Regions from separate parts of the Salibacterium lacus genome, predicted to be linked through region 2. Evidence: a T-box and tRNA genes for the amino acid it is inferred to sense, from the RefSeq annotation. Region 2 holds a T-box; the other holds one or more tRNA genes.

The links. A T-box is a leader RNA that pairs with one kind of tRNA and senses whether it is charged. The one in region 2 lies ahead of tyrS (tyrosine--tRNA ligase), so its partner is inferred to be a tRNA-Tyr.
Region 1: it encodes a tRNA-Tyr, which carries the amino acid that the T-box ahead of tyrS (tyrosine--tRNA ligase) is inferred to sense. The anticodon was not compared.

The regions. Positions count from the first base shown of each region.
Region 1 is NZ_JBHUML010000003.1:444,492-448,859, forward strand. It holds gene cdaA (diadenylate cyclase CdaA) at 1-374, opposite strand, end outside; gene ACFSUB_RS12615 (zf-HC2 domain-containing protein) at 597-1,232, opposite strand; gene sigW (RNA polymerase sigma factor SigW) at 1,249-1,815, opposite strand; gene ACFSUB_RS12625 (Spo0E family sporulation regulatory protein-aspartic acid phosphatase) at 2,017-2,196, shown strand; tRNA gene ACFSUB_RS12630 (tRNA-Ala) at 2,319-2,394, opposite strand; tRNA gene ACFSUB_RS12635 (tRNA-Gly) at 2,408-2,481, opposite strand; tRNA gene ACFSUB_RS12640 (tRNA-Gly) at 2,486-2,560, opposite strand; tRNA gene ACFSUB_RS12645 (tRNA-Lys) at 2,576-2,651, opposite strand; tRNA gene ACFSUB_RS12650 (tRNA-Tyr) at 2,760-2,844, opposite strand; tRNA gene ACFSUB_RS12655 (tRNA-Glu) at 2,909-2,983, opposite strand; gene ACFSUB_RS12660 (D-alanine--D-alanine ligase family protein) at 3,071-4,282, opposite strand; gene ACFSUB_RS12665 (Mur ligase family protein) at 4,304-4,368, opposite strand, start outside.
Region 2 is NZ_JBHUML010000002.1:1,319,237-1,323,604, forward strand. It holds gene ACFSUB_RS07520 (AbgT family transporter) at 1-1,406, shown strand, start outside; gene tyrS (tyrosine--tRNA ligase) at 1,509-2,786, opposite strand; T-box leader at 2,842-3,046, opposite strand; gene ACFSUB_RS07530 (transglycosylase domain-containing protein) at 3,184-4,368, shown strand, end outside.

The DNA.
Region 1 (4,368 bases), on a different contig from region 2:
GCCATGTATTTCACAGATTTCATAATCGCTTCCACGGTTTTTAGATCGTTTTCTTCCTCCGGTGTTGCTGTTCTTCCGAAAATGCGTCCACGACCCAGCTGCTCCAGCGCCCGGCGCAATTCAGGCTGAAAGATAATGATAATAGCCAGCAGTCCGTATGTAACAGCCTGACCCATGATCCACTGCAGTGTACGAAGCCCGAAAAAACTGCTCAAAAACCATACTGCGAGAATGACAGTAATTCCCTTCAGCAGCTGAACAGCCCTGGTCCCGCGGATTACAGTGATTAATTTATATACTACGTAAGCCACAAGCGCAATATCCACAACCGCCCGCAGCAGACCTAGAAACTGAAAGTCTCCTCCTGTAAACATCTCGCTTCCTCCAATTAAGTCTGGCCAGAAAAAGAAAACAACGCTCTCATTATATCATATTTTCTGCTTCTGTTTGATAATGAACACAGACTTGTTTTCATTATTTTTTATTCTGTTATGGGATGTTCCCTTTATAATAAAAAAGGGCATCCGGTACGTTAGTCGCCGGAATACCCGTCTTGTTTCACGTATAAGTGTGTAAAAATGTGAAAAGAAATAAATCTAGTCTTTGCTTTCCCCGCCGGACGGGAAGACATCTCCTGCTATTTGTTTCGTGTGGTACCAGATCCATTCCAGCACCTGGTCCACTTCTTCTATATCTCCTGCCACGTCACCGGCCGATGCGAGATACTTCTCTCCGTTGATCACGGTCAGGCTTCCTGTGATTTCTCCTTCTACTTCAACTTTGGCATTGCGAACCATCAGGTCTCCTTCCACCGTCTCTCCTTCGGGAATGGTGACCGTGCCGGCGTCTTCGTCGATCATTACGTTCCGGCTTCCCTGAACGGAAATATCCCCCCCGGCCTGTTCGTTCCATACCGAAAAGAGACTCGAGACCATCAATACGATAAACAGCGACGCTGCCACAAAGAACGGGTGCTGTCTTGACCATTTTTTCCACGTCACCCGTTTTTTCTGGTTCGGAAGACTGTTCATCACACTTTCTGTAAATCCGTCCGGAGCCGATATATGGGAGGAACTCTGCACAAGCATCACTGCTTTTTTCAACTCGCGGCAGCGGGCCGCGCAGTCTTCACACGTCTCCATATGTTCAAACAGCTCTGAACGTTCTTCCTGGTTGATGCCTGCATCCAGGTATTTATCCAGCAGAATTTCATATCGGTTTTCGCAGCTCATAGTCATTCCTCCCTCCTCACGCATGGCCCAGCCTCTTGCGCAAGGCTTCCCGGCCGCGGTGAATATGAGTTTTCACCGTGTTTTCCGGCAGATCGAGCACATCGCTGATTTCTGTGATGGACAAATCTTCTATGTAACGCAGTATAACAGCAGCCCTGTATTTTTCCGGAAGAAGGGCTATTTCCTGCTGCACCCATTCCTGCAGCTCCAGCGTAACCACTTGGTCTTCCGGCAGATTCTGTGAAGCGGCCAGTTGCGAATAGCCGGTTAATCCATCCGTTCCCTGAATCTCAGCATCCAGAGAATAATCAGGTTTTTTCTTCCGAATCCGGTCAATGCACAGGTTCGTCGTGATACGAAACAGCCAAGTCGAGAACTTCCGGGTTTCATCATAGCTCTCCATATTGGCATATGCCCGTAAAAACGCCTCTTGAGCCATATCCTGTGCCTCATATCCATTCCCGGTCATCCGGTAGGCAATCTGGTACACCTTATCTTTATATAAGTCTACCAGTTCAGCAAAAGCATCCTGATCTCCTTCTTTTTTTATCTCTTTTATCAGTCGTTTCACTACCGCATCCATGTTCTCGACCTCCACCCATTTTCTCAGGGTATCTTCCTTTACGTATCACAGCGTTTTTCGTTTCAGACGATACGATTGTATCACGTTTTAGAAGGAAAGGTATAAAAATGACATTTTTGTGAAAAGATATGTTTCCTTGTTTTCAATACAATGGAAATAAGCGATAATATACAGGATACTCTGAAATGAGGGGTGACCATCTTGTCAGAACAACTGCTTTTGCGGGAGATTGAAATAAAAAGAGAGAAATTGAACAGACAGGCCTGTAGACAGTCCTTTTTTTCAGAGGAAGTGATCCGCCTCAGCAAAGAACTCGACCACCTGTTGAACATGTATAACGGATTCTATCATGACAATCAGCCTGCTGCTCCCGCCAACTAATTTATCGTTTGCCCTCTTCTCCGCCAAGTCTCTGTTAGGCGGATTTTTTTGTGGTTTTCAAAACTTTTATACCTTAAAAAAGCTCAGCCGCAGGAGCTGAGCTTTTGGTTTGCTCGATTAAATGGTGGAGCCTAGCGGGATCGAACCGCTGACCTCCTGCGTGCAAAGCAGGCGCTCTCCCGGCTGAGCTAAGGCCCCGTATGTATTATAATGGAGCGGGTGATGGGAATCGAACCCACGACATCAGCTTGGAAGGCTGAGGTTTTACCACTAAACTACACCCGCATCATGGAGCGGAAGACGGGATTCGAACCCGCGACCCCCACCTTGGCAAGGTGGTGTTCTACCACTGAACTACTTCCGCATAGATAGGTGAAAATGGTGAGCCATGGAGGATTCGAACCTCCGACCCTCTGATTAAAAGTCAGATGCTCTGCCAACTGAGCTAATGGCTCTTCTTACTCAATTATCTCCGCACACGGCAGGCATTTTACTGCTGTATGTAAAAACAACTGATTATCATTGTACTCCATTGTATCCGAAAAAACAACGGTTTAAACAAATGGTGGAGGGGGACGGATTCGAACCGCCGAACCCGAAGGAGCGGATTTACAGTCCGCCGCGTTTGGCCAACTTCGCTACCCCTCCGTCTTCAAAAGACACTTTCCTATTATACCAAAAAAGTGCGTAATGTCAATAAAAAAATGGAGAATGGTGACCCGTACGGGATTCGAACCCGTGTTACCGCCGTGAAAGGGCGGTGTCTTAACCACTTGACCAACGGGCCGTTTCTCCAGCAGAAGCAAAGCCTTGTCTGCTGACACAGGATATTATATCTTAAACGCTGCAGTTGTTGCAACACCTTTTTTAAGAATCAGGAGGAACTTTTTGTTCCGCTTTTGCTTCCTTTTCCTCCCCCTGCCTGCTGCATGGAAAATAGATTGGAATCAATAGAAAACACAAGTTTGTCCCGCTCTCTTTTTCGCTTCAAAGCGAGCTGAATAAGCTGATCCGTTAATGTTGTGTAATCTTTACCTGCCGGTTCCCACAAGTAATAAGACAGTGATCCGGGTATGGTGTTGATCTCATTGACATAAACGCGGCCCGCATTCTGATCAATAAGAAAATCAATACGCGATACACCGCTGCAACCAAGAATCTGGAATGTATCCTTGGCAAGTTCCTGGACTTCCTTTGCCCTGTTTTCTTCAAGTTCAGCAGGAATGATACGATCCGTGCTTTCCATTCCTTTCGCACCGTCTCCATCTTTTCCGTTTCCACCCTGGTATTTATCTTCATAACTCAGGATGTCTTCGGACTTCAGCACTTCTTCAATGACGGAGGCTTCCACTTCTTCATAATCTCCGAGCACAGAGCAGTTCACTTCTTTCATATCTTCAACCATCGTTTCAACAAGGAGCTTCGAGGAAAATTCCATGGCTTCTTCCACCGACTCCTCCAGTTCCTGTTGGTTTTCGGCTTTATTGATCCCCACGCTCGATCCGAGATTGGCCGGCTTCACAATGACCGGAAAACCAAGTTTTTCACGTATCATTTTGGTCATTTCCCGGCTGTTTTCCACCCAGTAGCTGCTGTAAAACCAGACATAATCGAGAACCGGAACACCAGAATCCCGCAGAATCTGTTTCATTACTACTTTATCCATGCCACCCGCCGAAGACAGCACATCGCATCCTACATAAGGAAGGTGAAGCAGTTCAAAGTACCCCTGCATCACTCCATCCTCTCCAAATGTGCCGTGGAGAATCGGGAAAGCAAGGTCTATCTCTGTAATAATTTTCTTCCCAAAACGAGGAACCGGGTCTTTCTGAAGGAGGACGCTTTCGTCTTCTGAAGTCGTGAGTGTGACTTTCTGTGCATTCTCCAGCAGATTGTCCAGGTCTTTATAGTTTTCTATATCCAGCAGCTGCTCACCGGTGTAAAAGGAGCGGTCTTTACTGATGTACACAGGGACCGCTTCGTATTTCGAATCGTCCATCGCCTGCACAGCCTGCAGAGCGGTAATAACGGATACTTCATGCTCCACCGACACACCGCCGAAAAATACCCCTACCCTTGTTTTCATGTACAGCTCTCCTTCATCTGATTACTCGTTAAATGTATCCGGGAGATCATTTTCCAGCAGAACCACTGACTTCTGAAGCGCCTGCT
Region 2 (4,368 bases):
TATTAGCACTCATAGTTGTTGTCATTTCCGGAATTTTTTCAGGGGTCTCCGTTACGAATCCTACAACATCCGAGGTTGTAGAAGTGAAAAACCTCTTCAGCGCCAGCGGGCTGGAGTACATATTCAGCAGTGCTGTCGATAATTTCATTGGTTTCGCTCCACTCGGGGCTGTCCTGGTTACGATGCTTGGTATCGGCCTGGCTGAACAAACCGGACTGGTTCATTCTTCATTAAGAGGCATTGTTTTCAGCGTCCCGAACCGTCTGTTAACAGCAGCTCTTGTATTTGCAGGTGTCATGTCCAGTCTTGCTGTCAATGCTGGATATGTTGTACTTCCCCCTTTAGGAGCTGTATTGTTCTTAGGTTTGGGGCGGCATCCTCTGGCCGGCCTGGCCGCAGCATTTGCCGGCGTATCGGGCGGATTCGGCGCGAATTTAGCACTCACATCTACAGATGCCATTCTTCAGGAACTTACAGCTGAAGCAGCTCGTACGATTGACCCCGCGTATGCTGAGACGATAACAGTGACGATGAACTACTTCTTCGCTGCGGCATCGGTGTTATTAATTACATTTATCGGTACGATTGTCACAGACAAAATCGTGGAACCCCGTCTTGGAAAATACAGCGGCGGGGAGCAGGAGGATCTGGAAAAGCTGACATCCCGCGAGAAACGCGGCATGCGTTTTGCCGGTATCGGCTTCATCGTGACATTTGCCATTATGCTTTACCTGTCACTTGGACCCCTTCGAGGAGACGGGGCGTACATAGACTCTCCGTTTTTCAACGCTCTCGTGTTTGTGATTTTTATCTTATTCTTTGTCCCGGGGCTTATATACGGCATTGTATCTAAAGAAATACAAAATGATAAGGACCTGACAACGTTACTCGGGAAAACGATGGCGAGCATGAGCGGCTACATTGCATTAGCCTTCACAGCCGGACAGTTCATCGCTTACTTTCGTGAAACGAATCTGGGGACTGTTATTGCGTTCAACGGAGCCGAATTTTTACAGAACACCGGATTCGATGGCATCGACTTGATCCTCACCTTCATGGGGATTACGATGCTCGTCAACTTCTTCATCGGAAGCTCCTCAGCAAAATGGACGATTCTGGCGCCGGTCTTTGTTCCGATTATGATGCAGCTTAACTATTCACCGGAATTCACGACATTGTTGTACAGGATCTCTGATTCCGTCACAAATATGATTACGCCATTGCTTTTGTACTTCCCTGTTATTATTGCATTTGCACAGCGTTACGATAAAAAAGTCGGCATCGGTACATTGATTGCGATGATGATCCCTTATTCTATTGCCTTTCTTTTAGGATGGCTTGTCCTTCTTTTAATCTGGGTACTGCTGGGAATCCCGGTTGGACCCGGCGCACCTATTTACTTTTAGTAGTCACACCTCAGGGATTATTCCGGTCCCTTTTATTTCAGCGGAACCGTTCCGGAACCTGAAAACGAAGCTGCCCCCATTCGAGGAGGCAGCTTCGTTTATTTATGCAAATTGAATAAGGAAGTACTTTTTCTTACCACGGCGGATAACGGTGAAGGCCTTGTCAATTTTATCCTGTTCTCCAACCACCTTGTCCAGATCCTGGCAGCGGTCGCCATTAATGTATACCGCTCCGTTTGAGATGTCTTCCCGCGCCTGTCTTTTCGAGGAAGCAATACCTGCTTCAATAAGCAGATCGATTAGTCCGATTTCGTCTTTTTCGACGACATGGCCCGGCACATCCTTGAAGCCCTCCTCTACTTCCCGGGCGCTCAATTGCTTCACGTCCCCGTTTCTGCCAAACAATGCCTCTGTGATGTTCTGTGCCTGCCGCAGCGCTTTTTCCCCGTGTACAAACGTTGTTACTTCTTCGGCAAGACGGCGCTGGGCGGCCCGCTCTCCCGGCCGGTTCTCAAGTTCCTGCTCATAAAACGCAATCTCCTGTTCAGAAAGAAACGTGAAGTAGTGGAGAAACTTCACCACATCCCGGTCGTCGGTATTAATCAGGAATTGGTAGAACTCGTACGGCGATGTTTTTTCCGGATCCAGCCAGATAGCCCCGCCTTCTGATTTGCCGAATTTCTCGCCATCGGCTTTCGTGACGAGAGGGATGGTAAAGCCATATGCCTCCGGCTGTTCACCGTCCTCGCCGCCTTTTATCCGGCGGATGAGCTCAAGCCCGGCCGTGATGTTGCCCCATTGATCACTGCCGCCGATCTGCAGCTGACAGTGTTTTTCTTCGTGCAGATGATAAAAATCAAGCGACTGGAGAATCTGATAACTGAATTCTGTGAACGAAATCCCCGACTGAATCCTCGAATCCACTGATTCTTTCGACAGCATATAATTCAGGCTGAAATGCTTGCCGACATCCCGTAAAAAAGAAGTAACCGACATCTGCCCGATCCAGTCATAGTTATTCACGACTTCCGCTTTTCTGCCGCCTTCAAAATCCAGGTATTTCTGGAGCTGACTTTTAATCCGGTCGGTGTACATGTTCACGACTTCTTCTTCGTTCAACGTCCGTTCTGCTTTCTTGCCGCTTGGATCACCAATCAGGCCTGTGGCTCCCCCAACAAGCGCAAGCGGTTGATGACCGGCAAGCTGGAACCGGCGCAGCGTAATAATCGTCAGCAGGTGGCCGACGTGAAGGCTGTCCCCGGTCGGATCAAACCCGCAGTAAAGGGTCACCTGTTTATCGCACAGCAGCTTCTGCAGCCCCTGTTCATCCGTGACCTGATTAACTAATCCTCTGTTTTGTAAGTCCTGAAAAATATCCATCTCTCTTTTCTCCTTCACTTCAGATTTTAAAAAAAACGCCCCTCCCGTACTGTACGGAAGGGACGATTGTTATCGCGGTACCACCCTTGTTGAAAGCAGATGCTTTCCACTCGGATCCTATAACGGGAATTCCCCGTTCCATTCAACATGGAATCAGCTCCAGCACGTAATTCACTCGATTCTGTGTCCCGGCTTTCAGCAGCCGCCGGCTCTCTGTATACAGGGAGAATAAAGTTACTTCATACCTTCAACGCCTGTCATATAATATATTGACTATTCTTCTTTTACCATATCTTTTTTCCTATTGTCAACGCGAATTGATAAAAATCGCCATAATCCATAGGAAGCAATCCAAGCTTATGCTATAATATCGTTGATGTTTAGGAGGAATCATAACATGAAAAATTTTCTTGAAAAACTGAACGCACGCTTTGATTCCTGGAAAAACAAACCGTTGATCAAAGGGTTAAATATTACTTCCTACGTGTTCTGGAACTTATTACTTATCGCATTTGTAGTATTTATTGCCCTCGGTCTTTTTGCCGGTGGAGCGGGAGCCGGATATTTCATGTCTCTCGTGGAGGATCAGGAGGCGTACAGCAAAGCAGAATTTGAAAACCAGGTCTACAACTACGAAGAAATCAGCGGCATTTATTTTGATGAAGGGAACTTCCTGGGGGAAATTCCTGCAAGGCTGGAACGTAAAGAACGTCCTTTGGAAGAAATGTCCGATCATTTAGTTAATGCCGTTATATCAACAGAGGACGAATATTTCTACGAGCATGAAGGAATTGTTCCGAAAGCACTGCTGCGTGCGGTCTATCAGGAAGTTTCCAATTCCAGTACCCAGACAGGCGGGAGTACGCTGACTCAGCAGGTAGTAAAAAATCAACTTCTAACCAATGAAGTCTCCTTTGAGAGAAAGGCAAAAGAAATTGCGCTCGCGCTCCGAATGGAAAATTATTTTGAGAAAGATTCTATTCTGGAAGCCTACTTAAATATTGTACCGTTTGGCCGCAATGCGGATGGAAGAAACATTGCCGGAGCGCAGTCCGCGGCTGAAGGTATCTTCGGGGTGGATGTGTCAGAACTGAATCCGGCCCAGGCTGCTTTTATTGCCGGTCTTCCCCAGAACCCGTACATTTATACACCGTTTGCCCAGGGCGGTGAGGTAAAAAGTGATATGGAAGAGGGGCTGGCACGGATGGAACGTGTGCTCGGGAACATGCGGGATAATGAATTTATTACCGAAGAAGAATACCAGGCCGCGCTCGATTATGACATAAAGGCAAACCTGGCAGAACCGCAGGGGAGTATTGTGGAAAATTATCCCTATTTGACATACGAAACCCAGCGCAGAGCTTCGCGAATCATCCGCGAAGACTTGATAAATAAAGCCGGCGAGGACCTTGATTCCATGAGCAGCGAAGAACGCCGGGAAACCATCAACCAATACCAGGGCCAGGCGGAAAATGAACTTGCGCTCGGCGGTTACAACGTGCATATTACCGTCAAAAAGAATATTTATGACGCTATGCAGGACGCAGCTGCCAATTCCCAGTGGTACGGTCCGGACCGGCAG